Regions from separate parts of the Providencia lanzhouensis genome, predicted to be linked through region 1. Evidence: predicted binding sites of a transcription regulator. Region 1 holds the regulator's gene; each other region holds the start of a gene.
The links. Region 1 encodes PurR, which represses purine synthesis genes. Its sites were predicted from a motif close to CANGCAAACGTTTGCNTG; they were not measured.

Region 1 (7,986 bases):
CACCGCAAGAAGACAGAGCTTGAACAGCTTGAGCAGAAAAACCGCAGCTAGGCAGTTTTGGAGAGCCTTTCATGTATAATAAGATTGGATTTTCTTTAACTTGGCGCTCAATTTTTTCGATAGTTGTCATTTTATATCCTAAAACGTGGGTGCTGATTTTGCAGTCACTGAGCCACTTTGAATCATTTGCAAGGCAACTCATTAGACAGAACACATTGACCGGTGTAATCGCCGGCATAGTCAAAACATCGCAAATTGTTCCGTGATTGTTTCATACAATATGCCAGTTTTATAAGGTGAATACTATAGCACTCCTATTTGCTGTACTCAAAAGGTGAAAAGCAAATAGCAACGTTTTCTTTTTACTATAAAAAATTCACTCTGGGTGTTTTTGCCGTGTAATCATGAGAGTTATTTGTTAATATATTAGCAAATTAATAACACTTGATGTATTTCCCTGCTCTTCAATGACAATAACGACACGCAGTGGAATAATTATTATGCAACTTACTAACAATTAAGGCATAAATAGCATCATGGAACAGGTTTTTTCTTACTGTAACCTGTATTCTGTTATGATAAATCATGACTTACAATGCGGCGCAATAGCTCACCACGGCTCGACGTCACTACACTAGAAGTAGATTAATTAATAGAAGTACATTTAATTTCGCTCATTTTACGAGCAAACACCCTAAACACTGAATAAAAGCAATCAAGGAGTACGCAATGTCTTTTGAATTACCAGCTCTACCTTATGCTAAAGATGCTTTAGAACCTCATATCTCTGCTGAAACCTTAGAATACCACTACGGTAAGCACCACAACACTTATGTTGTTAACCTGAATAACCTGATCAAAGGCACTAAATTTGAAGGTCTGTCTTTAGAAGAAATCATTAAAACTTCTGAAGCTGGCGTATTCAATAACGCGGCTCAAGTTTGGAACCACACTTTCTACTGGCACTGCTTGGCTCCAAATGCAGGTGGCGAGCCAACCGGTAAAGTTGCAGAAGCTATCAACAAAGCATTCGGTTCATTTGCTCAGTTCAAAGAGCAATTCACTGATGCCGCAGTTAAAAACTTCGGTGCAGGTTGGACTTGGTTAGTGAAGAAAGCAGATGGCAGCCTGGCTATCGTTAACACGTCTAACGCGGCAACACCAATTTCTGGTGACGATAAGCCAGTTCTGACTGTTGATATCTGGGAACACGCATACTACATCGACTACCGTAACGCACGTCCAAAATACTTAGAAAACTTCTGGGCGTTAGTTAACTGGAAATTTGTTGAAGAAAATCTGGCTTAATTTTAGTTCAGATCTAAAATGACTAAGGGCGAGTATAATACTCGCCCTTAATTATTTCTCATCCTTAGTAGATAGGATGGAAATGAAATCAGAAAATGTGCACAGCAAACAAAATAATTACAGCTAAAGAGCCAAACGCAGCTAGCAATCCATATTTAAAATCTGTATCCATGAGACCCTCTCATATAAAGAAATTGAATTATCAAATAACCATAAAATAAAAAGGTTATTTCAGTATACATGCACAAAAACGTAAAACCAGTGTCTATATCACATGTTATAACATCAATTATTTCTTTCGTTTTTGCGCTAGATCAGACAAAATCGACAACAAATCGCTAAATTATTGCCAGCAAAGGTACTATGCATCAATATGCAGGTAATTATTTAACTAGAATTATTTTAGAGACCAAGTTTTGGTTAGGAGTTTTTTCTTCTCATGGCAACAATTAAAGATGTGGCGAAACGTGCGGGCGTCTCTACCACAACCGTCTCCCATGTTATCAACAAGACGCGTTTTGTCGCTGATGATACAAAAACAGCCGTTTGGGCCGCCATCAAAGAGCTCAATTATTCTCCGAGTGCGGTTGCGCGTAGTTTAAAAGTCAACCACACCAAATCAATTGGTCTGTTGGCAACATCAAGTGAAGCCCCCTATTTCGCAGAAGTGATCGAGTCTGTCGAGAATAGTTGCTATGAGAAAGGCTATACTCTAATTTTATGTAACTCTCACAATAACTTAGGTAAGCAAAAAGCGTACTTGCAAATGTTGGCACAAAAACGTGTCGATGGGCTACTTGTGATGTGTTCAGAATACCCTGACACCTTGATAGGTATGTTGGAAGATTACCGAAATATCCCAATGGTCGTCATGGACTGGGGTACCTCTCGCGGGGATTTCACTGACAGTATTATTGATAACTCTTTCCACGGTGGTTACTTAGCGGGTCGTTACCTTATTGACCGTGGTCACCGTGAAATTGGCGTGATCCCTGGCTCTCTCGAAAGAAATACAGGTATTGGGCGTTTAACCGGCTTCAAAAAAGCCATGGAAGAAGGCAAAGTCACATTAAAAGATGAATGGATTGTTCAAGGGGATTTCGAGCCAGAATCAGGCTATAAAGCGATGATGCAGATCCTCAGTAACAAGCACCGCCCAACGGCAGTCTTCTGTGGTGGAGACATCATGGCGATGGGGGCAATCTGTGCGGCTGACGAGATGGGATTACGTGTCCCTCAAGATATTTCCATTATTGGTTATGATAACGTGCGTAATGCACGCTATTTCACGCCTGCATTAACCACAATTCACCAGCCAAAAGAGCGTTTAGGTCAAATGGCGTTTGCGATGTTGCTCGATCGTATTGTGAATAAACGCGAAGATGCGCAAACGATTGAAGTTCATCCGCGTTTAGTTGAGCGCCGTTCCGTGGCTGACGGTCCATTTATTGATTATCGCCGCTAAGTCTACCTCAGCACATTAGCTCGCAAACCACTCCGCGTTGAGCGTTTCGCTATCACCAAGATAGTCAAGAAGCCATCTCAACGCTGGAGATGTATCATTCTCAACCCACGTTAAGCAGCAAGGGCTTTCAGGAAACGGCTGTGCTAATTTCAGCTCAACAAGCTTACCTTCTGCACACAATGGCGCTGCACGGTGCTCAGGAACCATTCCCACACACAGGCCATTTTCCAAACACGCTAAACCACTTTCCCAGTAAGGCACAACTAAGCGACGTTGGTTATCCAGCGCCCAAGTATCTCTTTTCGGTAAGCTTCTTGAGGTATCTTCTAAGCACAAACTTGGATATTCACGCATTTGATCATCTGTCAGTTTGCCCTGAATTTTTGCTAATGGGTGATCGGGGCTCGCAACACAACGCCATGACATAAAGCCCATATCACGGAAGCTATAGCGCTCTCCAATTGGTGAAGCACGGGTCGCTCCAATCGCAACATCCACACGTCCATCGGCTAAAGCATCCCAAACTCCATTAAACACTTCAGGGTGGATATACAGTTCAATATCAGGGAAATGACGATAAAAATCCAAAATCAGCTGTTCCGTACGCTGCGGTTTTACGATGCAATCAACAGCAATACTGAACTGTCCGCGCCATCCATTGGCGACTTGTTGGCATTGATGTCGAGTATCAATCATTTTTTTGATAACACTTCGACTTTCTTTAATAAAGATAGCCCCGGCTTCCGTCAATACCACATCACGGTGACGACGTTCGAATAGCGGAACTGCTAACCATTCTTCGACTTGTTTTACTGTGTAGCTGATCGCTGAAGGGACTCGATGCAGCTCATCCGCAGCACCACTAAAGCTTCCCGTTCGAGCAACTGCGTCTATGACTTCAAGTGCATGAGCTGACCACATTTTCTTTCCTTTCAAATTATTTGATAGCAGAGTCCAAATATTACCGTTTCACAACGTAAAAAAATAGCCTATACAATAAGATAACTATCAACATTATTTTAAATATAGATTAAGCAAAAACTATGACAAATACTGCGACAAAAAACTCCTCTGGATTTTTGATTTATCTTGCTGGCCTAAGCATGCTGGGGTTTTTAGCCATCGATATGTATCTGCCTGCCTTTGGTTCAATGCAAACAACCTTAAATACGACTGAAGGCGCTATCAGCGCATCATTAAGTATCTTTCTAGCGGGCTTCGCGTTTGCCCAGCTATTATGGGGACCCCTTTCAGATAAATTAGGACGCAAACCTATTCTCATTGTTGGGCTTTCGCTGTTCATTATTAGCTGCCTAGCAATGATTTGGGTCACCGATGCCACTCAGTTATTAATCCTTCGATTCTTGCAGGCCGTTGGCGTTTGTTCTGCTGCGGTTTTATGGCAGGCCCTCGTTATCGACCGCTATAACGAAGCTGATACCCAAAAAGTATTTGCCTCTATTATGCCTTTAGTGGCGCTTTCTCCTGCATTAGCGCCACTTTTAGGTGCCTGGGTGCTTGAACACAAAAACTGGGAATTTATCTTCATCGTGCTGATGATGGTGGGCGTTTTACTCCTGCTACCGACTTTGATGCTAAAAAAAGTGGCACCGAAAGTCATCGCAGAAGAAAACCAGCCACAAACCAAAGTTTCCTTTGCTACCTTGCTAAGCTCCCCTGTTTTCAGTGGTAACGTACTTGTGTACGCAGCATGTAGCGCTGGCTTTTTTGCATGGCTAACGGGTTCGCCGTTTATTCTACGCAATATGGGCTTTAACCCTGCGGATATCGGCCTGAGTTATATTCCTCAAACACTGGCATTTATTGTCGGGGGATACGGCTGCCGCTTCGTATTAGCTAAAGTTCGCGCTGAAACGTTGTTCCCAATCTTGCTAGCGGGTTATGCCGTTAGTATGATTATTCTCTTTGTGATGGCGATTTATACGCAGCCAACATTAACCATGATTTTGGTTCCATTTTGCTTTATGGCAGCAATGAACGGAGCATCATACCCAATTGCAGTCGCCAAAGCCCTCAATACGTTCCCATCTGCTAGTGGTAAGGCTGCTGCACTACAAAATGCGTTACAGTTAGGGTTATGTTTCTTAGCCAGTTTATTAGTGTCTGCTCTTACATTTGACCCTTTACTCGCTACAACTGGTGTGATGGCATTTACTGTAATCCCAATGATTATAGGCTATTTCATGCAGCGTTGTGCCAGCAAATCCAATAATGCGATTAAGCACACTGAATATCAGCATGACTAATCGTTAGTTAACGTTATTTTTTGGCATCATAAAAATCAGTTCCGTTACTATTATTAATAACGGAACTGATTTTTAATAAAACGTTATTTGGTTAATATATCGTTTATAGAGTTAATTTTTTCCCTATAACACGCTATTATTAGCATATTCAATTATGACGTTTTGAAGAGCCATGCTGAAACAGTATTATCCTCCTGATGAATTAAAAGAATTTGTTAGTTCAGTTTTGATTATCAAGAAATTTACTGATGCTATTAAGATCTTCCCAGGCACAGGTGCTGAAATATGGGTTTCGACTGAAAATATCAGTATGTCGACTCACGAACATACATCCGTCAATCCATTTCAGTTAATCATCCCCAGAGTCAATATATTTACGGCTATCCCGAATAATGCCAGCGTGATGGTTCTACGTATTCGCCACGATGCCCTACGTTTTTTACTTCCCCAACGCACGTTAAATTATACGGATATCCCTACTCCGCTTAGCCAAGTTTGGAGTGATAACTGGTTTAAAGCATTGGCCAATTCTTCTTTTAAAGAGTTGAATTCGTGTTTTTATGTCACTAAAGCAACAAAAAAAAACCATTTTATTGACCAAGTTATCGATTCCCTTTATCGCAATCCAAATAAAAAAATTACCGAAATTGCCGATGATATTGGCTACAGCGCACGCTTAGTTCAAAAAGAGTTTTTAAAAGAATTTGGGATCACGCCAAAACGGTACCAGATCAATTGTCGCTTAGAGCAAGTGATGAAAACCATGGTAAAGGAACAAGATACTTATCGTTGGTTTGAAACGGGTTATTATGATCAATCCCACTTTTATCGCGATTTTAAGCGTTACTTTACCATGACACCATCGGCGTTTTTAAAGTCAAATTATTCGCTTTTTTACAATACAAAAACAAAGTCTCCATTAAGATAGTTCTGAGTACATAAGGAGAATGGTATGAGTATTGTTGTATATGCCCAAATCACTACCGAAAAAAAGGACGGGTATTTAACGAAGAAAATCGTTAGCGAAATTGCCAAACGCAGCCGGATGGAAAAAGGATGTTTGCAGTATGACCTGATGGCAAAAGAAAATGGCTACATTGTGTTTGAAGAGTGGGAAAATGCACAAGCATTAGAAATGTATCAAAAAAGCGCTCATTTCAAACAACTTGTTGACGCGATTGAACGTGACAATGCCATTTTTTCGGTCAATTTTAGTGAGAAGTAATAGAATATTCCGGTGAATTTATTACCTACCGATTCAACAGATTATAGCTCTGCATAGAGCTATAATCTTATCAGGTCAAAACTAGATTGACGATTTTTCGCTATCTACTGAGTCATCACTCTCTTGTTTCTGCTTCAATAACATTTCTTGTTCTTTCTGATGCAAAACACGCTCAACAGTATCAACAATAGCTTGAGTTTGTGGGTCAATCTCAATGTTGACTTTATGACCCAGTCGTTTGCTACCTAGTGTTGTTCTCGCCAACGTTTCTGGGATCAAATGCACGCAGAAACGGTTGTTGATAACATCTCCGACCGTTAAGCTGATTCCATCAATCGCCACAAATCCCTTATGCAAGATATACCTCATCAAGGCTTTATCATAAATAGATAGCCAAACTTGATGATTATCTTCAGAGGTGAAAATCTTACTAATTTCTGCGGTGGTTACAATATGACCCGAAACCACATGTCCGCCAATTTCATCACCATATTTCGCAGCACGTTCAATATTAACCACATCCCCTTCTTTTAAGTCACCTAAATTAGTGAGGCGCAATGTCTCTTTGATTAAATCAAAGCTAACGTACTCCCCCTCAATTTTAGTCACCGTTAAACAGCAACCGTTATGCGCAACGGATGCACCGGTTTCTAAACCCACTAATAATTCCGGTGTGAATTTCATGACATGAGTACGGAAATTAGCTCTTTCCGTGATTGAGATAATTGGAGCGGTTCCTTGAACAATGCCTGTAAACATAATGACTCTCAGTGCAGTGAATTAATGAACTCAGTTTACCTAAGAATTTTCAGAGATCTATCTTATTTGAGTGGTTATATTTATGCTGCCATCACAAAACATTTAAACGGTTTCTATACTAATCTGCTGTTTTATTATTCTTATCTATAACTATGTTGGATTGGTTACATAAAAGAGATAGAATAAGGGGTTAGCATTAACTATCTGATTTTTTAGTAAATCATAGATTTTCATTCCGCTTTTTTCTTTTTTTAATTCGAAACTTATTGTGAAGGTGTATGCGTGCAGAAATATATTACAGAAGCGCGTAGCTTGTTGGCTCTCGGTATCCCTATCTTCTTTGCCCAATTTTCCCAAACCGCCATGGGGTTTGTGGACACCATCATGGCGGGAAGTGTTAGCGAAATCGAAATGTCAGCTGTGGCTGTTGGTTTTTCTATTTGGTTGCCTGCTATTTTATTAGGGCAAGGTATTCTCATGGCGCTCACGCCAATCATCGCTCAAATGAACGGTTCAGGTCGCAGAAACCTAATTGGCGACCAAGTTCAACAAGGCTTGTGGCTAGCCTTTATTTTAGGCGTTAGTATCATGTTACTGTTATATAACAGTAAATTGATCATTAGCAACATGCCTCATATTGACCAAGAGTTAGCCGATAAATCGGTTCGTTTCCTACACGCGATTATGTGGGGAGCCCCAGGTTACCTATTTTATCAAGTGTACCGTAGCCAGTGTGAAGGGTTATCAAAAACCAAACCTGGCATGGTCATTGGTTTTCTTGGCTTGATGGTCAATATTCCAGTGAACTATATCTTCATTTATGGTCACTTTGGAGCACCTGCCTTAGGTGGTGTTGGTTGCGGCGTGGCGACAGCAACGGTGTATTGGGCAATGTGCCTGATGATGAGATGGTATGTTAAACACGCACCAAATCAGAGAGATATTCGCCCTGCTCAGCCATT
Region 2 (7,986 bases), 1.2 Mb from region 1:
TCGTCTAAGCGCAGCATAAGGGAGCCCGCGTGTACCATAATGTGTTCATGGGTGCCGACCATATGCGCGGGGCTGTTAATAATTGCACCTCGTTTCATACTGAGTTGCCAAATTTCAGAGACGTTTCCCATACTGATACGGAATTTAAATTGCTCTAAATAATCGCCTTCAAGCTGTGTGGCCTTCACCAAATAGGGATAAGATTCATTTTGGCGTGTAAATAAGTCACTGAGCGGAAAACGTAGCGCAGCTGCAATGGACTCTAAGGTGTCGATGCGCGGGTTTGAATCCCCTGATTCCAACTTAGAAAGAGCGGCTTTGGAGATCCCTGATAAGTGGGAAAGCTCACTCAGAGAAAGGTTTCTCGCCTGACGCAACAGACGTACTTTCTGGCCAATTTTTATATTTATTTTATTTTCCACGACACTGTCTTCCACAATATTATTTTTATAAATTCTCATTTCTGCTGCCAATTCTAACATCTTAAATATGAAATGTCAGAAACCCGATATTATGAAAATAATATTTTGCTGAATGCGAATAAATGGAAAAATAATCTAAAAATTATTTTTTAAATACACAGTTATAAAAATAAGATTTATTGTTTTTCAGTGTGTTATTTTGTTGAATAAATTCATGATATAATTTAGTTTGTATTATTCTAATGACTGAATGTGTCACAGTGTTTTATTTCAAATAAATAATATCTTTTCGGAGTTTATATCTGACAATTAATCCTAATTGAGCAGATTAATACAAAAATGAGCCCTGCTAATTCGAGTTTTCAACATTTTCGACGTTCTGCTTCTTTTGCTATTTTTACGATTACAACCAGCATTGCCGTTATCGGCATCGTGATTGGTCTCAGTATCCCGATGGTGGCGCTGCGACTGAATAATTTTGGTGTGAGTGAATTGTACATTGGCATTATCTCTGCGGCTCCTGCCTTGGGAATGTTTTTGATTGCCCCTGTGGTACAGCGTATTGTGAAGTGGTGTGGAAAGCGCAAAGCTATGTTAATCGCGACGGTGATCTCCGCCATTAGCTTACTGCCACTACTAAGTTCATTGCCTTTATGGCTACTTTTCCCTTTGCGGTTGATTACGGGACTTGCAAGTGGTGTGATGATTTGTTTGGGGGAAACGTGGATCAACGAATTATCCCCTGAAAACAAGAGAGGGCGGATATTGGCTATTTACACGACGGTATTTACTGTGAGCCAATTATTAGGTCCGTCATTTATTGCCTATTACGGTGTGGAAGATAAATCGCCTCTGTTTATTTGTACCTTGATTCACTTAATTTCTGTGGCTTTATTCCTACTGATGGATCAGAAAGTGGGAGATAGGCTCGCAGAAACGGCGTCAGAATCTAACTTTTCAATTGTGCAATTCGTGAAAGTTGCCCCTGGAATTTGTGCCGGAATCCTATTTTTTGCTTTTTTCGATGGCACTATCTTGTCGATGTTCCCAATTTACGGGATGGGCATGGGGCATACCGAGGCGGTTGCGGCGATGATGATCAGTGCAATTTTGGCAGGAGATGCGATTATGCAGATGCCGTTTGGTTGGTTAGCTGATCATATGAATCGCGAAAAATTGTATCGTATTTGTGGCGTGGTGACGTTAGGAGCCAGCATGCTGCTGCCATTCTTAATTACTCACACTTACTTTATCTGGGTTTTATTGTTTGTGTTGGGGGCGACAGCTGGCGCCATTTACACCATCGCTTTAGTGCAGATTGGTCAATACTTCAGAGGGAATGAGCTGATTATTGCTAACGCCGCAGCGGCAATGTTATGGGGTATAGGTAACCTTTCTGGTCCGTTATTGGCAGGGGCTGCAACGGCGATTTCGCCATCAGGTCTGCCAATATTATTGATTGGAATAGCGGGGCTATTTTTATGGTTTACCCGTGAAAAATATGGTGCTCAAGCCATTGAGCAACAAGCTCAGTAACGTCTTTTTATCACTAATGTATTAAAAAATCCCCGAGTTTTGTCTCGGGGATTTTTATTCGCAACCAACTATTCTATTACTCGATAAACCACTAAATTTTCGCGAAATTCATCAGGACGATGATTTGACCAAAACAATTCCATGTCTTCAGGAGCGGGTTGAATTTCTTTGGATAATACAATCAGCCATCGGCACTGTTGTGGTTTTTCAAATTCCATCTGTCTTTGATGCAAAATACCGGTGTAGTAATAGAGCATCGGTGCTTCTGATTCCCCAAGGTTTTCGGAAGCCATGCAGTCATTTTGGGTAAATTGCCCTTCTAAATGATGTCGAAGATCCAGGAAAACCCCTTCGTAGCCTTTTGAATAATCAATCCAACCAACAAATAATGTGAGAATAATGCTCCACACACTCACCATTCCCAGTGACCAGTTTCTTATCGCTTGGAAAGCGCTGCTTGATGAGGAAATAAGATGATTGCGGAAGAACCAAAAACAGGTAATAAAAATACCCGCTATCAACGCAAATACAGAAAAATGCATTTGGTAATCAAGAGGTAGCCAACGACCAAAAACAGGCAACCATTGGGCGTGATGACCCGTTAATACGATAGCGTAGCAAGCCCACAGAAAGAGAATTACCCCAGACCAGAAGAAGGCGGCGAAGCGTGCGAATGCGTTTAAGACTTTCTCTGAAAACCAGCCAAGAGCCTGTACAGCGAGGAGCGCCATCGGAGCAATAAAGGGCAGTAAATAGAGCGCTCGCCCACTGGCAGACATTTGCAAGAATACCACGCCAAGGACAGGAAATATGGCAATCAAATATTCATTATGATCACGCAGGCGTCTGAGCGGATGACGTAACAAATAGGCAGTTGCCAGTAGCCCAGCAGGAAGCGCAAAAAATGCGACTGCAGAAGGAATACGCGTGAAATTGGCTTTAGCCCCTAACTTCTCAACGGAGAATCCAAGGAAGCGACCAATGTTATTTTCCCAAAACCAAGTCACGAACAGCTCGGGATGCTGTACATACAGCATGACTGGCCAAGGTAGAATTGCAATGAGGGCAACCAAACCCGCGAATAGTGCGGGTAGCCAAAACTGTTTAGATCGGCATTGAATAAGAAATACAGGTGCCAAAAATAGGCTGATCCACAGAACGCCGGGAATAAACACGCCTTTAGATAAGGTGGTGATAATGGTGCCAAGGCACAGCCAGAAGGCGGATGCAGCAATTTTTTGTTGCTGAATTAACCCTAATAAGCCATATAAACCGATAGTTGCCCCTGTAATTAACGAAACATCGGTGAACATTTCATGGGTGTGACGTAATATTCCTGGTGCACAAACATACAGTGCAAAGGCTATCCAAATACGGGCATCAGAAAAGCTGTCGGATTTAAAAAAGCGACGAGCTAATAAAATAAAAAATGAAAAATTAATAATAGAAAAAAATAAGCTCGCACTGCGTGCGGCATCGTATAACGGCATCATTCCCGATAATAAATGAGCAAAAACCGTCGCCGTCCAATAATAGAATGGCGGTTTTTCCATAAAAGGCTCACCCGCATTGGTAGGAACCAGCCAATTACCCGTTTCATACATCGTTTGAATAATACCAAAACTGTAGTTTTCATCCTGCTTCCATGGACTATGCCCATAAATCCCGGGAAGGAGATAAATCAGTAAAAATACAGCAAAAAGTATTAAGGCACTTTTTGGTATTGTTTTAATTGAGGCTGTAATGGTTGACATAATATTTATAGCGAGTGTTAAGTATTATTAAAAAATATATTTATAAAAATAATCACCAGGGAAATGAGTTATTTAATTAGTATTAGAAAGTAAATATGTTCATAAACAGACTATTTATTAAAAACTCAATATTAGTGGGGATTTTAGCAACACTCTCACGCGTATATTTAAACAAAGAGTATATAGAACGGAATATGACTGACTTTTATGGAAGATTGTAAGAATATGACACAGTTTTTATGGTTCATGGTTAAAAAATGGCCAGCCATAAAACACTTGATCAATTCCCCCCTTTCGAACGATAATTACGCTCTTCACAATTCGCCTCACTTTGTTCTAAAAGCCAAACGTTTGCGCACTGTTCCTAGAGAGTCATTCTGTTCACCAGTTATCTCGGTTCAGTGAACATTTATCAAAAAGGTAATCGTTTACGTGAGTTTCAGTTTGAGGTGATATTCGCTAAGTTATCAAGCAAAATTGAATAAATGCTTATAAAAAACTTAGCAAAAATAGTGACATAGAATTTTCTAAAATTAATAGCAGAGGTATACCATGGCAGGCCAACAGGCTTCATCCAATTGCAAATTGGATTCATATTTTAAGATCACAGCGCGTGGCTCATCAGTGCGCCGCGAAATCATTGCGGGATTAACGACATTCTTAGCGATGGTTTATTCTGTCATCGTGGTGCCGGGTATGTTAGGACAAGCAGGCTTTCCACCTACTGCTGTGTTTATCGCAACCTGTTTAGTGGCAGGTTTCGGTTCTTTATTAATGGGGTTATGGGCGAATCTGCCAATGGCAATTGGCTGTGCAATCTCATTAACCGCGTTTACTGCCTTTAGCTTGGTGTTAGGGCAACATATTAGTATTCCAGTTGCGCTGGGTGCCGTATTCTTAATGGGGTGTTTATTCACCATTATCTCTGTGACAGGTATCCGTAGTTGGATTTTACGTAACATGCCAATGGGCGTGGCTCACGGTACGGGTATTGGTATCGGTCTGTTTTTATTGTTGATAGCAGCAACGGGCGTTGGCTTAGTGGTTAAAAACCCAAATGCAGGTTTACCTGTTGCGTTGGGTGAATTCACTTCATTCCCTGTTTTAATGTCTCTGATTGGTTTAGCGGTAATTTTCGGTTTAGAAAAACGCCGTGTACCAGGTGGGGTGTTATTAGTCATTATCGCGATTTCGATTATTGGTTTGATTTTCGACCCAGCCGTTAAATACCAAGGTTTCTTTAAACTGCCTTCATTCGGTGAAGATGGTTTAGCGCTGATGTTCAGTATGGATATCATGGGCGCACTTCAAGCGGCGGTTCTGCCAAGTGTTCTGGCATTAGTGATGACAGCAGTTTTTGATGCAACAGGGACTATCCGCGCTGTTGCGGGCCAAGCGAACTTGCTGGATAAAGACGGTCAGATTATCGATGGTGGAAAAGCATTAACCGCTGACTCTGTCAGCAGCATTTTTGCTGGGGCGATCGGCGCATCACCCGCTGCGGTATATATTGAATCCGCAGCAGGAACTGCAGCAGGCGGCCGTACAGGTTTAACCGCCGTAGTTGTTGGTGTTTTATTCTTATTTATCTTGTTCTTATCGCCATTATCTTATCTGGTACCTGCCTATGCGACAGCACCAGCGCTGATGTATGTGGGTCTGCTGATGCTGAGCAATGTCTCGAAATTGGATTTCGATGATTTTGTGGATTCGATGTCAGGTTTACTGTGTGCGGTATTCATCGTATTAACCTGTAATATCGTCACCGGTATTATGTTAGGTTTCGCATCACTGGTTATCGGGCGTATTTGTGCGGGTGAGTGGCGTAAACTGAATATTGGTAGCGTAGTTATCGCGGTTCTGCTGGTAGCGTTTTATGCTGCCGACCTCGCTATCTAAAGGTAATTCTAATGATAGGGCGGCAGCTGCTGTCGCCCTTTAACGGATTGTTGCGATTCGTTCTAAAGTCCAAATTATTTTCCCGTCAGATAGCCTGTTAAGGATAGAATAGTGCTAAGGCGGTAAATGAAGTGAAAATGCCTATTTTTAACCAGTGGCTGCCTTGACTGAAAATCTCATGGTCTGGACGGTGCTATCTCTTACTATGCGGCGGCAGGCAAATTTTGGGTTCTCCCGTTATACTTTAAGCTGCGATATTTAGGGTATGCATTAGTTAATAAGTAAGGGCAACATGGAAATTTTCTTTACTATTCTTATTTTGATCTTGGCTGTCTCTGTTTCTGGTGTGGTGACGAAAGTCATTCCCATCCGTATTCCCCTTCCTCTTATTCAAATTGCTATCGGTGCATTATTAGCGTGGCCTCAGTTTGGGTTACACGTCTCTTTTGACCCTGAACTCTTTATGGTTCTGTTGATTCCACCGCTGTTATTCGTCGATGGTTGGAAAACTCCTACCCGTGAATTTTTCCAGAATGGACGAGAAATTTTCATTCTGGTATTAGTGCTAGTATTGGTAACCGTTATCGGGATTGGTTATTTGATTTACTGGCTGATGCCTGGTATCCCGCTTATTGCCGCCTTTGCGCTGGCTGCTGTACTTTCCCCAACAGATGCGGTGGCATTGTCCTCTATCGTCGGGAAAGGGCGAATTCCCAAACGCATGATGAGCGTACTCGAAGGGGAAGCATTGATGAACGATGCTTCCGGTCTGGTGGCGTTGAAGTTCGCCGTGGCGATTGCTATGGGAACGATGGTCTTCAGCGTATCGGGCGTCACAATCGAATTCTTTAAAGTCGCAGTCGGTGGTTTGTTGGCAGGTGTTGCTGTTACATGGTTATACAGCAAGTCTCTGCGCTTAATGAGCCGCTGGAGTGGGGATGACCCAGCAACGCAAATCGTCTTCATGCTGCTGTTACCATTTGCCTCTTACATGATTGCGGAACATATCGGTTTTTCAGGTATTTTGGCAGCGGTTGCTGCGGGTATGACTATCACCAAATCCGGCGTTATCCGCAATGCGCCTTTGGCGATGCGTTTACGTGCTGATAGCGTTTGGTCGATGTTAGAGTTTGTCTTTAACGGCTTAGTGTTCATTATGCTCGGTCTGCAATTACCGGGGATTTGGGAAACATCGGTTATTCAAGCAGAACTCGACCCAAGCGTCGAAACCTGGATGCTGTTTACCGCGGTCGTTATCATCTATTTTGCCTTGCTGATTTTACGTTTCTGCTGGTTATGGTTGATGAAGAGATTCAGCCGTCTGTTCCTGAAAAAACGCCCATTACAGTTCGCGAGCTATACCGTCCGTGAATTGTGGTTAGCGTCGTTTGCTGGGGTTCGCGGGGCGATTACCTTAGCCGGTGTGCTCTCGGTGCCACTATTTTTAACCGATGGTTCTCCGTTCCCTGCAAGGTACCAGCTAGTATTTATCGCCGCTGGGGTTATTTTATTCTCCATTTTTGCGGGCGTTGTGGCGTTACCACTCCTGCTGCGCAATTTTAAAGTGGGGGATAAAGAGGCGGATATTAACGAAATCCGTATGGCGAAAGCAGCAATGGCTGAAGTGGCAATTGTCAGCTTGAACAAGATGCAAGAGCGTTTATCTGCGGATGTGGAAGAGCAATTAGACTCGGAAGACATCAACGAGGTCGCGACAAGGGTGATTGGTCATTTACGTCGTCGAACCGCCGACCAAGACGAGATGGAACACAACTTGCAGATTGAAGATCTTGAACGGCGTTTTCGTTTAACGGCGCTACGTGCAGAACGCGGTGAGCTCTATCACTTACGTGCAACACGGAAAATCAGTAATGAAACCTTGCAAAGCTTGCTGGTGGATTTGGATTTATTAGAAGCCGTGCTGATTGAAAAAGAGCATTAAAACGAAAAAACGAGTATTCTACAGGCATCTTGTTTGTTAAATCATTGTGCTTGAGAGTGAACAACAATGTGGTTACTCGTTTTCACGACGCTGCTCTGGGCAGCGTCTTTTAGTTTAATGGGGGAATACCTCGCAGGGCAGGTGGATAGCTGGTTGTCTGTGCTTATCCGCGTGAGTTTAGCTTCTCTGGTATTCCTACCTTTCCTGCGTTGGCGTAACTTCAGTGCCAAAGTGATCTCACTGTATATGCTGGTGGGCGCTTGCCAGCTGGGGATAATGTATTACTTTGTTTTCCAAGCCTATAAATACCTGAGCGTGGCAGAATTTTTGCTATTTACGGTATTAACCCCGCTGTATGTCACGTTAATTTACGATCTCTTAGAGCGCCAACGCCTACGTAAAGGCTACCTGTTTAGCTCGATATTAGCCGTGA
Region 3 (7,986 bases), 1.4 Mb from region 1:
ACCAGCAGTAATATACTGTTAGCTCTCACTCTTACCCTAGGGCGAGAAATTAGTGAAAAGCTAAAGTGTCACTTTTACTGGCAAAAACTTTCAGAGAAAACACACGGACATAATCTATTCCACGACTTGAACATTCATGAAGTGGAAAAAGCGCTAATCATCGAAGCCGCGTTGGCGTACGGTGGAAAAATTCAGGAGATGCATCAAGCATTAAACATGGGGCGTACTACACTGTGGCGCAAGCTGAAGCAATATCAGATTGATATTCGCGAATACAAGCTATAGTCCAGTTAATAAAAATAGTCCGCCAATAAAAACAGCCCTGCCAATAAAAAAAGCTTCTACTGATTTTCTGCAGCAATGCTGAAAACGTTCGAAGCATTCAAATCACACAGCCTTACGGTAATCACTAAGCCCAACATATCAATGCATATTGATTGCGGGCTCAGTCACGCCTTTCAGCGAAACGAAAGAGAAGAAATGAAAAAGAGCTAAGATTATCAACCTATCTTGTTGTTAAGTATGTTGATCTCAGTACGCTTTTTTTTAGGAATTGGTTTTAATTTGATGTTATAGATTTTTATTTCAGTGAACTCACATACTCACAGTTGGAGTAAATGGTTGCGGGGATATATATAGGTTTATATTTTATTTTAAACTAAATATATTAATTTTATATTTAGCCATAAATGCGATTTTTATCATTAATAACTAGAGTAACAGTTTTCCTGTATAAAAATGATAGTGCAATTTATTTGATTTTCCACTATTGCTTAAAAAATAGTTATTTTAGGATGATAGATTAATAAAGAGGAATAGAAAGCATAATCATTATGCTAAGTTTGATAGTGAAAAATAGTTAACCGAATAGTTAAGTGAATAGTTAAGTTAAATGATTAAATTAAATAGTTATCTAAATAAAAATCTAAATTTAATTATATTTTTCTGGGTGATTTTGCGAACGGAAAATGCCTAATGGTTTTTTGATAAACCATTAGGCAGAGGGGGTGTCTGGTGAATAAAGAGAATTAAGCGTTTGCAGAATAAGTATTAATATATTCATACTCTTGGATTAATTGAGGTAGTGATTTTATTCCTAGTTTTGTATAAATATTTGAACGGTGCACTTCTACGGTTCTTGGTGATAATGACAGTTTTTCGGCCGTTTCTCGGCTGGTGTTTCCGTCTAAAATCATGTCCATAATTTCACGCTCTCTAGCTGAGAGACGGTCGAATTTATTGGTTAAATAGATATATTTTTTATGATTTTCATTTTGTTTATCGAAGTGTTCATTAGCTCCCTGAATAGCGCTTAGAAACACTCTGTCATCAAATGGAAATGCGTAGAAATCAAAGGCTCCAGCCTTGAAGTAGTCTCTGCATAGTGCAGCAGAAGGTTCTTCTGCGATGACGATAACAGGAACAACGGCTAAAGATTGAGTAAGGTTTTTTAATTTATTAATATGACTGGAGTTATTGCCTACGAATAATAAAACACAATCCTTTGCATTATCTTCTTTAGGGTAAGTATAAGTACTAATAAATACCTCTTCGTCATTATAGAATTTAAATATAAAATCAAAAGATTCCATCTTTGATTTCAGTTTATTCTTAAAGACATTATCGTTTTCAACGATTACATGAATGGCGCTATTCATCACCAAACTCCTGTTAAACGGATTTGACATTCAAATTAACGTAGTTTAATAGAATGAGAATAATTCACCGATGGAAATGGTAATATATTTTCAACTATTCTTTTTTATAGATTATTGCTGAACGTAAATGATATTAAAAAAAGTACTTGCCTAATTTTAATATAAAAAAGAAACAAAGGTTAAAGTATGTGTCAAAACGTAACATCTGTTTAATGTTTTGTAACAAGATAGAGTTTTAAGCTTGTCTTACGATTATTATGTTTTCTAGATAACATGAAAATAATGTTATTTAGCTAAGTAATAATATCGCAAAATGGTAGTCATAAAAAGCACTATTAGCAATTTTATGAAATTTAATTAATCATCCTCCTTGATAATTTTTTTCTGTTTTTAAGTTTTGTGGTTAAGTCATTAAAATTATCTCAGTAAAATTGCAAAGTACTCTAAAAAAGTGAGTGAATACACGTAATGATTTCCTTAAAAGATATTGCACTATAGGTTTTCGTATGATTAATAAAAGTGTTTAGTGTGAATAAATTGATCGATAACCTTAGTGATAGTTTGCACTTCAACCTATTATCTTTCCGTTATTGGCGTATTATAGAGAAGAAAAATCAACCACACTTTCATACGGATAAATTATGTTGCTGCGTTCCGGGGTAGCATTAGCTATCTTTTCTTATATTCTTTGGGGGATAACCCCGCTGTTTTATCGGTTACTTCCTGATGCACAAGCCATGGAATTACTGGCGCAACGATTGATTTGGTCTCTTCCGTTCTTATTTTTCATTCGGTTGCTTATCAAGAATAAATCCCTGTGGAAGCAAGTGTGGGCGGATAAACGTTCAATTGTGTTATGTTTTTTTAGTTCCTCGATTATGGCGGTATCGTGGACAACCTTCACCTATGCGTTAACTCATGGGCAAGTACTGGCTGCGAGCTTGGGGTATTTTATTAACCCGCTGTTTTCAATCTTGCTAGGTGTGATTTTCTTGCGAGAGCGTTTAGTCTTTGCTGAAAAACTGGCGGTTGTGTTTATTTTTTCAGGTGTTGCCTACCAAATCATACAATATGGGGAATTGCCCGTTTTAGCGTTAGTGATGGGGAGCGCTTTTGCAGTTTATGGTTTGATCCGTAAATTTATTCGTTTTGATGTTATCACCTCGCTGTTTTTAGAGGCGCTTTGGTTATTACCCTTGGCGATAGGTATTACATGGTGGTTATCCGCACATGGAATGAGCGCGGTAGAAAATGGTGATTGGCAAACCAAAATGCTGTACATGTTGGCGGCGCCTGTGACTATCATTCCATTACTCTTTTTCACGGCAGCCATTAAACGCACCACATTAACGGTGATTGGTTTAGCGCAATATATCGAGCCAACAATTCAATTCTTGTTAGCGGTTTTCCTGTTTAATGAAATTTTCGATTGGGTCAAAGGTGTCAGTTTTACCTTGATTTGGATTGGCTTACTGTTTTGTGTATTAGCGCTACTCCATAAACGCTATGGCAAAGGTGCCCGCCATCAACCGTATGTGACTGGGCGGGATGAATCTCCCAAAATTTAACTTTTAATTTTAATGGGTTAGCCTGTTTTACAGATAATACTATTAACGGGCTATGCTTCTATCATAGTCAAAGCAAACGATTGCGTATATAATCCTGCCATCTTTTTAGACATTATCTTTTATGTAGCTGCATTTATCTCTGGGGATATAAGGTCATTATCATGAGCCAATTAGGTACTGCACTTTGTTCTAGCGCGACAAAAGTTATGCTTCTCGGTTCGGGGGAGTTAGGTAAAGAAGTGGCGATTGAGTGCCAGCGTTTGGGTATTGAAGTGATTGCGGTGGATCGCTATGACAATGCACCTGCGATGCATGTTGCTAATCGCAGCTACACCATCAATATGTTGGATGGTGAGGCACTACGCCAACTTGTTGAAAGTGAGAAACCAGATTTTATCGTTCCTGAGATTGAAGCGATTGCCACCAAAACGTTGGTGGAACTCGAAAAGCAAGGTCAAAAAGTCGTGCCATCTGCCAATGCGGTTTACCTAACCATGAACCGTGAAGGGATCCGTCGTTTAGCTGCCGAAGAGCTACAACTGCCGACGTCGGAATACCGCTTCGTGGAAACGAAAGCGGATTTTGAAGCCGCAGCCCATGAAATTGGCTTTCCCTGCATTGTAAAACCAGTCATGAGCTCATCGGGGAAAGGGCAGAGCATCATTCGCTCAGCGGAGCAGCTTGATAGTGCGTGGAATTATTCCCAAGAAGGCGGGCGTACAGGTCAAGGGCGCGTGATTGTTGAAAAAATGGTGAATTTCGATTTTGAAATTACATTACTAACCATTAGCGCGGCAGACGGTGTGCATTTCTGTGCACCAGTTGGGCATCGCCAAGAAAAAGGTGATTATCGCGAATCTTGGCAGCCGCAAGCGATGAGTGATGCTGCTTTGCAAAAAGCACAGGACGTAGCGAAGAAAATTGTCACCGCTTTAGGGGGATACGGCTTATTCGGTGTGGAGCTGTTTGTCTGTGGTGATGAGATCATTTTCAACGAAGTTTCTCCTCGCCCTCATGATACCGGCATGGTGACGTTGATTTCTCAAAACCTGTCTGAATTCGCATTACATGTTCGTGCTTTCTTAGGCTTACCGATTGGCACTATTCGTCAGTATGGTGCCAGCGCATCGGCTGTGATTTTACCTGAGCTGCATAGTCGGAATGTGGTTTTTTCGGGCATTCACGAGGCACTCGGTTCTGATATTCAATTGCGTTTATTTGGCAAACCGGAAATTGCGGGAACTCGCCGTTTGGGTGTAGCGCTTGCGGTCGGAGATTCGATTGAGCAAGCCCTAGAGATGGCAAAAACAGCGGCGGCTCGAGTGAAAGTAACAGGATAGTGATTATCCCCCGCCTGTTAGGTTCTGGCGGGGGGCTTTTTAGGGGGATTATTGTTTATCTTCAATAATCATCGCGGCTGCACGCTCCGCAATCATGATGGTTGGCGCATTGGTATTGCCACTTGGAATTTCTGGCATCACCGAACAATCCACCACTCGTAGTTTGTTGATCCCATGAACGCGAAGACGTAAATCAGTGACGGAATTTGCGGTATCGGTACCCATACGGCAGGTGCCAACGGGGTGATAAACTGTTTTACAGAAATTACGCACAAACTCTTCTAATTGCCCCTCATCATGCTGAACTTGGGCTGGCGGCATTAATGTATTTTTACTGACAGCTTGCAATGATGGCTGGCTTAATACCTCTAAACCGAATTTCACCGCACGTTTACAACCTTCCATATCTTCTGGTTCAGCCAAGTAATTGGCGTGAATTCTTAACGGATCTTGCGGGTTTTGGCTACGCAGTAAAATTTCCCCGCGTGATTTAGGCTGTAAGTAACCGACTTTCAGTGAAAAACCGTGAGCGGCGGGTAGCGGCTCCCCCGGTACATCATCCCAGCTATCTAAAATAGGCAAAAAGTGAATTTGCACATCTGGGCGACCTTGGTTGCAGCTGTCTTTAAAGGCAGCGCCTTCTAAAACGTTAGAAGCGAGTAGCCCACTGCGAAATGCCATCCACTCAAAACCATGTTTGATAGCGGCAAAGCCTTGGTCGGCACCAAATAAGCTGATTGGCTCTTTGGTGGTGACGTTGATAGACATATGCAAATGATCGTGAAAGTTTTTGCCCACCGGTAAATTTGCCACGGTTTTGATCCCTAAAGAGGAAAGGTGTTCTTCAGGTCCGATACCAGAGAGCATCAACAACTTCGCTGACCCCATTGCACCGGAGCAAACCAACACTTCTTCACGCGCTAGGGCTTCGATTTCGTGACCATTTTTACCTTGGTAAGCCACGCCGACTGCTTGTCCATCGCGAATAATAATGCGGTTAACTTGGGTATTGAGCTTGAGGGTTAAACGGTCGCTATTTGCTACTGATTTCAAATAGGTTTTGGATGTACTGGCTCTTTCCCCGTTGTGAGTTGTGGTTTGATAGAAACTGGTTCCTTGCTGGCTCTCTCCATTAAGGTCATTAACGTATGGTAAACCATGTTCTTGAGCCGCTTGAATGAATGCCATAGAAAGTGGATGGCGATAACGGTTTTCACTGACGGGAAGAGGTCCTTCCGTGCCGTGGTATTCTCCGGTTAAGCTTTCATTGCGCTCGGCTTTTTTAAACCACGGTAGAACATCTTGGTAACCCCAGCCTTCGCATCCGTACTTGTGTGCCCAGTTATCATAATCCTGTTTTTGCCCGCGAATGTAGATCATGCCATTGACTGAACTACTGCCCCCCAGCACGCGACCTTGAGCAATTTGCATTTTGCGGTTGTTGGCATGAGGTTCAGGTTCGGTTTCATATGGCCAGCTTTTTTGGGCAATAATTTTAGCGACACCAGCAGGCATACGGATAAACATATGGTTATCGCTACCGCCCGCTTCAATAAGCAGCACGCGAGCTTGGGTTTCTTGGATCAGACGTGCGGCGAGAACACAACCTGCGGAGCCTGCACCGACAATAATATAGTCATATTTTTGTGTGCTCATTTTATTTCCCTGTTGAAATTAACATTCAATCATCATTTCTTTAACAATAACGCCTTTAGGTTATTAATGTATAAATAATGTTCTGTTAGTGTGATTCGCTTCAAAAATAATTTCCTAAGTAACTATTTTTTAATTTTCTCTAATTATTGTTATTTAAAAGGAAAATATTAATCTCATAACTTTTTAGTCTTATTTTTAATTTCATTAATAAGTTAATGCTTTATTAATTGGTTTATTCTTAGTGAAAAATAGTGCGAACGAAAAAGATGCATAGAAAAAAATTGCGTGATTATCTGATACTCATTGGGAATGCTTTAAGGGATGCTGAACGCCTAATAAAATGAGAGGCATCTTTACGAATGAAAGCGATACTAATAAAAAGCATGCTGATGGGTTGTGTGTTGACGACGATGGCAGCTGCCATGCCACTCGAAGAACAGTTTCAGTTAATGGCGGAAGATGAAAGCGAAAAAATCCGCTGCTTTGAACCTTCTTCACCTTTCTTGTATTGCCTTAAAGGAAGCGTATACAAAAAAGGTGGTATCAGGCTCGTAGATAAGCAGGGTAATGAAGTGTATCAATTTTACTATTTTGATAATGGTCTCGACCCTGCGAGTGAAGGGCTATACCGAATTCGTCAGGGGGAAAAAATAGGTTATGCCAACGCCCAAACCGGAGAGATTGTGATTGAGCCGATTTATGATTGTGCATATCCATTTGAAAACAGTAAAGCCAAGGTAGGCAAGAAGTGTGAGCGACAAACCGACGGAGAACATAGCTGGTGGGTTGGGGGCGAATGGCAAGAAATTGTTAATCCACTGAGTAGGGAAAATTAGCGTTTTATTCATGCATTAACCTCAGGAATTTAACAAAAGTCACAATCTAAATATGATTTTAAAAGTTACTTAACTTATTGAAATGAAAAATATTTGTTACTCAGATCACATTTTTTGAGGGTTTAGCGACTCTTGAAAACCATTCACCGCAAAAAACTAACCGCTTAATTCTGTATGCCACCACTCAAGGTAACTTTTCGCTTTTCCTGATAGTAATTTTTTACCATACCCACTATGGCAGAACTCAATTTTTTACATTCAAAATCATTCAACCACTGCCTATTAAAAAATCATTTGTTATTCATCGAAAACGATTAAAAACAACGTTTTCGCAGTTTAATAAACGGTAATTACGTATTAATGGCATGTTCGTTCTACCTCAGAAGGGTGTTCTATGAACAAAAATGGTATTTTAAAACACATTCCATGGATGATCCTCGGGATCATCGGTGCAATCTGTTTAGGGGTTGTCGCGCTAAGACGCGGCGAGCACATTAGTGCATTGTGGATCGTCGTCGCATCTGTGGCGGTGTACTTGATTGCTTATCGTTACTACAGCTTATATATCGCTAAAAAAGTGATGAAGTTGGACGAAACGCGTGCTACACCGGCGGTCATTAATAATGACGGCTTAAACTATGTTCCAACCAATAAAAACGTTCTGTTTGGTCACCACTTTGCGGCTATCGCAGGGGCGGGTCCATTAGTTGGGCCAGTATTAGCGGCTCAGGTGGGTTACTTACCAGGAACATTGTGGCTATTGGCTGGGGTTGTTCTTGCGGGTGCGGTACAGGACTTTATGGTGCTGTTTATCTCCTCACGCCGTAACGGTGCATCTCTTGGTGAGATAGTTAAAGAAGAATTGGGTCCAATCCCAGGTACGCTAGCACTGTTTGGCTGCTTCTTAATTATGATCATCATCCTCGCA
Region 4 (7,986 bases), 520 kb from region 1:
TTTGCGTTGATGGTTCAGAGAACAAGGCAATCCCTGAAGCGCAAGCTATCCAAGCTTTTGGATTGAGCCATTGAAGCAAAAAACCATGGGTAAAACTTGGGATATCAACTTTATTGAAAGTTAACTCAGGCTGAGATGAGGCAATTTTATAACCGATATATATTATAAACGCTGATCCAGTAATATTGAGGTATTTGAGGAACAGTGGATGCTTATCGATGACTGTGTAGAAACCAAATCCGATAAATATAAGTAATAACGTAAATCCGATTGTGGCGCCTGAAACAAATGGGAGAGTTCTTCTAACGCCATGGCTTGCCGCTGAAGAGACAATGACCATATTGACAGGACCTGGTGAAATTGACATCGTTAAGGAAAACATAAACATAGTAAAGATTAGAATCATTTTCTCTCCGCGTTCTTATTAACGCACAATAAAAAATATACCGAATTTTTATTACCCGGTTGAGTTTCTGTAGTCTTTATAGGTTATAGAAATAAAAACGCTAAATTAAGTCGGTTTTCTTTAAAGGTGTATTTGATTTTTCCACATTATCGTTTCATGTATCGATCAGACAATACCATCGTATTTTCAGGGGGTTGAAAAGCAAGGTCTTGTCATTCGCTTTACGTGCTCACTTTATGCGCAGAACCAAGCCATAATTACGTTTGCTCCTACGAGATGTTTTGATGGTTTCAAAATAAACACATATGGTATACCATATGTGTTTGGTGTGCTAAACGGAGTAAAAAATGCTACAACCTGTTCAGCTTTTTAAAATCTTATCGGATGAAACTCGTCTCACCATTGTTATGCTTCTCCGGGAATCGGGTGAACTGTGCGTATGCGATATATGTGTGGTTACTACTGAATCACAGCCTAAAATTTCTCGCCATATGGCTATCCTGCGTGAGGCTGGGCTGGTGCTAGATCGTCGAGAAGGTAAATGGATTCACTATCGTCTCTCACCTCACATTCCCGCATGGGCGAGTGAAACAATAACGACGGCATGGCACTGCTTGCGCGATGATATACGTGAACGCTTGAAAAAATCCGTATGTACGTCTTGCTGATAAGTTTAATTATATGCGCATAAACATATATAAAGGAGTCTGGAAATGTTTCTTGCTGGAAGCATCTTTATACTGACGTTGGTTCTAGTCATCTGGCAACCAAGAGGACTCAGTATTGGCTGGAGTGCAAGTATTGGAGCCGTGCTTGCTTTGGGAACGGGGGTGATACAATTTGATGATATTCCCGTCGTCTGGCATATCGTCTGGAATGCTACAGCAGCATTCATTGCGATCATCATCATCAGCTTGCTGCTAGATGAATCTGGTTTCTTTGAATGGGCTGCATTGCATGTTTCCCGCTGGGGAAACGGGCGCGGTCGTCTGCTGTTTACCTGGATTGTTCTGCTTGGCGCCGCGGTTGCTGCACTGTTTGCAAACGATGGTGCTGCATTGATATTAACACCGATTGTGATTGCAATGTTACTCGCTCTGGGGTTCAGTCAGGGAACAACACTGGCATTTGTCATGGCGGCAGGATTCATCGCTGATACCGCTAGCTTACCTCTGATTGTCTCTAATCTAGTCAATATTGTTTCAGCAGATTTCTTCGGTCTGGGCTTTACGCAGTATGCTTCCGTGATGGTTCCTGTGAATTTGGCGGCTATTGCTGCCACGCTGGTTATGCTGCATCTCTTCTTTCGTCGTGATATCCCTGCCAGATATGACGTTTCCTTGCTGAGAATTCCTAGTAGTGCGATTAAGGATCCTGCAACGTTTAGGGCTGGCTGGGTTGTTCTGCTGTTCCTGCTAGTTGGTTTTTTTGTTCTGGAGCCACTGGGGATCCCTGTCAGCGCGATAGCAGCTATTGGCGCAGTGGTATTGCTAGTGGTAGCCAAGAGGGGAGATGCCATTAATACTGGGAAAGTGCTTCGTGGTGCGCCTTGGCAGATCGTGATTTTTTCTCTGGGTATGTATTTGGTTGTCTATGGTCTACGTAATGCTGGACTCACTGACTATCTTTCTTCCGTACTCAATATACTGGCGGATAAAGGCTTATGGGCTGCGACATTCGGTACTGGCTTCCTGACCGCCTTCTTATCGTCGATGATGAATAATATGCCGACGGTGCTGATTGGAGCGCTGTCGATAGACGGGAGTGCTGCAACTGGTGTCATCAAGGAGGCAATGATTTACGCCAATGTGATTGGTTGCGACTTAGGCCCCAAAATTACCCCGATAGGCAGTCTTGCTACACTGTTATGGCTTCATGTACTGGCTCAGAAAAATATGACAATCACGTGGGGGTATTATTTCCGTACCGGCATTATCATGACCCTACCAGTGTTATTTTTTACTCTGGTCGCGCTAGCGTGGCGGCTATCTATCACTTTGTAATGAGATATTGATATGAGCAACATTACTATTTATCACAATCCAGCCTGCGGCACTTCACGTAATACACTAGAGATGATACGTAACAGCGGTAATGAACCAACGATTATTTACTATCTTGATGCGCCGCCAACCCGCGATGAACTTATTAAACTAATTTCAGATATGGGAATTTCTGTGCGTGCATTGCTGCGTAAAAACGTTGAACCTTATGAGAAATTGGGTCTTGATGAAGACAAATTCTCTGATGAGCAGTTGATTGATTTTATGCTTCAGCATCCTATTCTGATTAATCGACCAATTGTAATTACGTCGCTTGGTACACGTCTTTGTCGTCCCTCAGAAGTTGTGCTGGATATTCTACCTGAAGCTCAGAAAGGTTCTTTTACTAAAGAGGATGGTGAAAGGGTTATAGATGAAACAGGGAAACGAGTGAAATAATTTCTCGAATTAATATTATCGGGTGTCTGTTTATTTCACACTGACGCCCGCTTTCCGATCAAAACTACTTCTCGGGTTGCCTGACAAAACATTTCTTACAAAGGGCAAATGGCTGAGATTGTATTACTCGCTCAGACCTGCCAACCAAATCTGAGCGAATACATTTAAACTTACCTAACTGCGCATTAATTTGCTTGATAACCTGTCGCTGATAGCGGCTGGCCATCAAGCAGGGCTTTACCGTCTTGCATCACGAGGCGACCCGAAACAAACCACGCAATAACTTGAGGATAAATCAGGTGCTCTTGGAGTTTAACGCGTTCAACCAAATCGTCTTCAGTATCTTGCGGCAAAACCGGCACATGTCCCTGTAAAATAATCGGACCGCCATCGAGCTCTTCAGTGACAAAATGCACGGAAGTGCCGTGTTCTTTATCGCCGTTCTCAAGTGCGCGTCGATGAGTATGTAACCCCGGATATTTAGGCAGTAAAGAAGGGTGGATATTCAGCATTTTTCCTGTGAAATGTTTCACAAACTCAGGGGTTAAAATACGCATGAACCCCGCCAAGACCACTAAATCCGGTTGATACTGCTCGATAGCTTCTAACAGTGCAGCATCGTAGGCTTGGCGGTCGGCGAACGCTTTTGAGCTAACACAAAGGGCTGGAATACCAGCCTCTTGTGCGCGAACCAAACCGTAAGCATCACTTTTATTACTGACCACTGCGACGATTTGCCCATCGATCTCATGGCGTTGGCAGGCATCAATCATTGATTGCAAATTACTGCCACTGCCTGAAATCAAAACAACGATGTTTTTCATTAGCGGATAACAACCTGCTCTTCACCCGCAGGTAATTCGCCAATTGTCCCGATCTGCCAAGCATTTTCGCCTAATGTCGTCAGCAGTTTTAATGCGGACTCAACTTCGGTTTGAGGCAGAGCGATGATGATACCGACGCCGCAGTTAAATGTACGATACATTTCGTGAGTGGTAACATCACCTGCTTGTTGAAGCCATTCGAATACCGCAGGCCATTCCCAGCTGTTGCCATCAATGATGGCTTGGGTGTTATCAGGTAAAACGCGAGGAATATTTTCCCAGAAGCCACCGCCAGTAATGTGTGCAATGGCATGAATGTCGTTTTTAGCGATCAATTCTAAGACATTTTTAACATAGATACGCGTTGGTTCTAACAGGTGGTCAGCAAGCGGTTTGCCCGCTAATTGCGTGGTTTCTGGATTGGTTTTGCTGACTTCCAGAATTTTACGCACCAATGAGTAACCGTTAGAGTGAGGACCGCTTGAGGCTAACGCGATCAGCGCGTCGCCCGCACTGACTTTTGTGCCATCAATAATTTCAGAGCGCTCAACGACACCCACACAGAAGCCAGCAACATCATAATCTTCGCCGTGGTACATGCCTGGCATTTCAGCGGTTTCACCACCGACTAATGCACAACCAGACTGCTTACAGCCTTCCGCGATACCCGTGATAACACTTGCAGCGGTATCCACATCCAGCTTACCGGTTGCATAATAGTCTAAGAAAAACAGTGGCTCAGCACCTTGGACAATCAGGTCGTTGACGCACATAGCGACTAAATCGATACCGATGGATTCATGACGTTTTAAGTCCATCGCGAGGCGTAGTTTTGTTCCCACACCGTCAGTGCCTGAGACTAAAACAGGCTCACGGTATTTTTGTGGTAGGGCACACAGTGCGCCGAACCCTCCCAATCCTCCCATCACTTCTGGACGGCGAGTCTCTTTCACCACACCTTTGATTCGTTCAACCAATGCGTTACCTGCATCAATATCAACACCGGCATCTTTATAGCTGAGAGAGGTTTTATCAGTCACTACGGCCCCCAAGGCAATTGCATTTTGGAAAAGATAACTTCATTTGCCGATATTCTATCAGGCTCCGCAAACGTTTGCGATAGCTTTCTGACTGAAATATTTGATGCAATAAATCGTGATGTCGTGACGTAAAGCGCATGATTTTATTCGCTGCCTACACCATAAAAAATATTATGTGTATACTAATTCAGCAAATAACGCCTGATTGATGATTGTTTGACCTTAATCAAGATGATACTAGTGGCATTGAGGGAAAAAAGCGGTATAATCCCGCGATTTTTTTGTCCGGTGACGTTTTAAAAAAGTAGGAGAAACCCATGAAGATCGTTGAGGTAAAACACCCTCTCGTTAAACATAAACTCGGCCTGATGCGAGATCATGACATAAGCACTAAGCGCTTTCGTGAACTGGCCTCAGAGGTTGGTAGCCTACTGACTTATGAAGCGACCGCTGACCTAGAAACTGAAAAAGTAACAATTGATGGTTGGTGTGGTCCTGTAGAAATTGAACAAATTAAAGGTAAAAAAATCACTGTAGTCCCTATCCTGCGTGCGGGTATTGGTATGATGAACGGCGTATTGGAAAGCATCCCAAGTGCACGTATCAGCGTAGTGGGTATTTACCGTGATGAAGAAACGTTACAACCTGTCCCTTATTTCCAAAAATTAGTTTCTAACATTGATGAGCGCATGGCGCTGATTGTAGACCCAATGTTAGCAACTGGTGGTTCTATGATTGCAACCATCGATCTTCTGAAAAAATCCGGCTGTAATTCAATTAAAGTCTTAGTTTTAGTTGCTGCACCGGAAGGTATTGCTGCATTAGAAGCAGCGCACCCAGACGTTGAACTGTACACGGCTTCAATTGACCAACACTTAAATGAAGAAGGTTACATTGTTCCGGGTCTAGGAGACGCGGGCGATAAGATATTTGGTACTAAATAATAATGAAGCCGACTGAAGAGTCGGCTTTTTTTTGATAAAAAAAGAATATTCACGACGCATAAGAGGATGACGAGCATGACACGCCGCACGATAAGTGTTGAAGAAAGACCACCATTACTACAAACCATTCCATTAAGCTTTCAACATTTGTTTGCCATGTTTGGGGCAACGGTTATTGTTCCTATTTTGTTTGGCGTGAACCCGGCAACGATTTTGTTATTCAACGGGATCGGTACGCTGCTGTATTTATTTATCTGTAAGGGCAAAATCCCAGCTTATTTAGGATCGAGCTTCGCCTTTATTTCTCCGGTATTAATTTTACTGCCTCTTGGGTATGAGCTAGCGCTTGGCGGGTTTATTATCTGTGGGGTGCTGTTCTGTATCGTAGCGTTGATTGTCAAAGTGGCAGGGCGCGGCTGGATCAATGTGATGTTCCCACCCGCAGCGATGGGGGCGATTGTCGCGGTTATCGGTCTGGAATTAGCGCAAACGGCAGCGGGTATGGCGGGCTTATTACCTAAAGAAGGCGCCGCGGTTGATTCAAGCACCTTAATCATCTCGATCACCACATTGTCAGTCACTATCTTGTGTGCGGTGGTTTTCCGTGGATTCTTATCGATTATCCCAATCTTAATTGGTTTCCTCTCTGGTTATGCACTTTCCTACTTTATGGGGATTGTTGACTTTACGCCAGTTATCGAAGCGCCATGGTTTGCCATTCCGACTTTCTATACACCGCGTTTTGAGTGGTTTGCGATTTTAACCATCCTGCCTGCGGCGTTAGTGGTCATTGCGGAACACGTTGGACACTTAGTGGTGACAGCGAATATCGTTGAGCGCGACTTAATGAAAAACCCTGGCTTACATCGTTCTATGTTCGCAAACGGTTTCTCTACTGTGTTATCGGGTTTCTTTGGATCGACACCAAATACCACGTACGGTGAAAACATCGGCGTGATGGCGATTACTAAGGTCTACAGTACGTGGGTCATCGGTGGTGCGGCAATTATCGCTATCTTACTCTCTTGCGTGGGCAAATTAGCGGCTGCGATTCAATTAGTGCCAGTACCTGTTATGGGGGGTGTTTCACTGTTACTGTACGGCGTAATCGGAGCTTCGGGTATTCGTGTTCTGATTGATTCGAAAGTGGATTATAACAAACCACAAAACCTGATTTTAACCTCAGTAATTTTAATCATCGGTGTGAGTGGTGCAGTGATCCACATTGGTCAAGCTGAACTGAAAGGGATGGCATTGGCGACAATCGTCGGTATTCTGATGGCGCTGTTGTTCCGCTTTATTACCTTTGTTCGTCCAGAAAAACAGTTTGTGACTTCTGAAGTGAAAGTCTTAGACGAAAATAAAAAATGAGTCACGATTAAGTAAAATAGATTGCCGGAGTGGCTAAAGCTCCGGCAATTAACCGCCAGGCTGTTCATCTCTTCTTGTTATTTATGATAAACTCAATGGCGTTAATTGAACTGCACAATCAGAGGCGCTTCTGAATACACCATCTCAACTCTCATTACCACTTTCTCTTCCTGATGATGAAACCTTTGCTAGCTTCTATGCAGGGGAAAATGAGGGATTACTCTCTGCGCTCAAAACGGCGATTAATCAGCCTCATGGTAGTTATATTTATTACTGGTCAAGAGAAGGGGGCGGTAAGAGTCATTTACTGCATGCGGCATGTGCTGAGTTGTCTGAGCAAGGTGTTGCTGTGGGTTATGTGCCACTGGATAAACGCGCTTACTTTGTACCTGATGTGCTTGAAGGTATGGAACATCTTTCTCTGGTCTGTATTGATAATATTCAATGCATCGCGGGAGATGAAGAGTGGGAAATGGCCATCTTCAATCTGTATAACCGTATTTTAGAAATTGGTCGAACGTGTTTACTGATCACCGGGGATCGCCCACCGCGCCAGATTGACTTGAAGTTGCCGGATTTAGCCTCTCGTCTCGATTGGGGGCAAATTTATAAACTGCACCCTTTAAGTGATGAAGACAAAATTTGTGCGCTGCAATTACGTGCCAGTATTCGTGGATTTGAATTGCCTGAAGACGTTTGTCGGTTTGTATTAAAACGGTTAGACAGAAAGATGGGCACTTTATTTGATATCTTAAATAAGCTTGATCACGCCTCGATTGTCGCTCAGCGTAAAATGACTATTCCTTTCGTTAAAGACATTCTCAAATTATAAAAAATTGGCAGCCCATCGACTGCCAATTTATTGTCTGCCAAATAGCCTGCTTATAAAATTTCCAGCACTTGCTCTGGTGGTCGACCCAACTTGGCTTTTTTACCTTTCACCACAATCGGGCGTTCAAT

Region 2: a site for PurR is predicted at 4,130-4,147, ahead of ACIH2S_RS02610 (NCS2 family permease). Genes of this name have one in related genera too.
Region 3: a site for PurR is predicted at 3,296-3,313, ahead of purT (formate-dependent phosphoribosylglycinamide formyltransferase). Genes of this name have one in related genera too.
Region 4: a site for PurR is predicted at 4,775-4,792, ahead of purM (phosphoribosylformylglycinamidine cyclo-ligase). Genes of this name have one in related genera too.

Annotation. Positions count from the first base shown of each region.
Region 1 is NZ_CP174123.1:1,752,182-1,760,167, reverse strand. It holds gene ACIH2S_RS08280 (Grx4 family monothiol glutaredoxin) at 1-130, opposite strand, end outside; gene sodB (superoxide dismutase [Fe]) at 730-1,308, shown strand; gene ACIH2S_RS08270 (YnhF family membrane protein) at 1,397-1,480, opposite strand; gene purR (HTH-type transcriptional repressor PurR) at 1,748-2,773, shown strand; gene punR (DNA-binding transcriptional activator PunR) at 2,789-3,694, opposite strand; gene punC (purine nucleoside transporter PunC) at 3,817-5,040, shown strand; gene ACIH2S_RS08250 (helix-turn-helix transcriptional regulator) at 5,213-5,968, shown strand; gene ACIH2S_RS08245 (putative quinol monooxygenase) at 5,993-6,265, shown strand; gene ACIH2S_RS08240 (riboflavin synthase subunit alpha) at 6,347-7,024, opposite strand; gene ACIH2S_RS08235 (MATE family efflux transporter) at 7,307-7,986, shown strand, end outside.
Region 2 is NZ_CP174123.1:579,295-587,280, forward strand. It holds gene ACIH2S_RS02595 (helix-turn-helix domain-containing protein) at 1-422, opposite strand, end outside; gene ACIH2S_RS02600 (MFS transporter) at 762-1,958, shown strand; gene ACIH2S_RS02605 (ArnT family glycosyltransferase) at 2,027-3,712, opposite strand; gene ACIH2S_RS02610 (NCS2 family permease) at 4,265-5,611, shown strand; gene ACIH2S_RS02615 (Na+/H+ antiporter) at 5,904-7,553, shown strand; gene ACIH2S_RS02620 (carboxylate/amino acid/amine transporter) at 7,620-7,986, shown strand, end outside.
Region 3 is NZ_CP174123.1:3,177,241-3,185,226, reverse strand. It holds gene ACIH2S_RS14985 (helix-turn-helix domain-containing protein) at 1-285, shown strand, start outside; gene ACIH2S_RS14980 (response regulator transcription factor) at 1,029-1,658, opposite strand; gene rarD (EamA family transporter RarD) at 2,300-3,226, shown strand; gene purT (formate-dependent phosphoribosylglycinamide formyltransferase) at 3,388-4,566, shown strand; gene ACIH2S_RS14965 (GMC family oxidoreductase) at 4,615-6,222, opposite strand; gene ACIH2S_RS14960 (WG repeat-containing protein) at 6,582-7,058, shown strand; gene ACIH2S_RS14955 (carbon starvation CstA family protein) at 7,453-7,986, shown strand, end outside.
Region 4 is NZ_CP174123.1:2,267,398-2,275,383, reverse strand. It holds gene ACIH2S_RS10735 (LysE family translocator) at 1-406, opposite strand, end outside; gene ACIH2S_RS10730 (metalloregulator ArsR/SmtB family transcription factor) at 754-1,074, shown strand; gene ACIH2S_RS10725 (arsenic transporter) at 1,120-2,409, shown strand; gene arsC (glutaredoxin-dependent arsenate reductase) at 2,422-2,847, shown strand; gene purN (phosphoribosylglycinamide formyltransferase) at 3,033-3,671, opposite strand; gene purM (phosphoribosylformylglycinamidine cyclo-ligase) at 3,671-4,711, opposite strand; gene upp (uracil phosphoribosyltransferase) at 5,029-5,655, shown strand; gene uraA (uracil permease) at 5,731-7,026, shown strand; gene hda (DnaA inactivator Hda) at 7,157-7,858, shown strand; gene arsC (arsenate reductase (glutaredoxin)) at 7,909-7,986, opposite strand, start outside.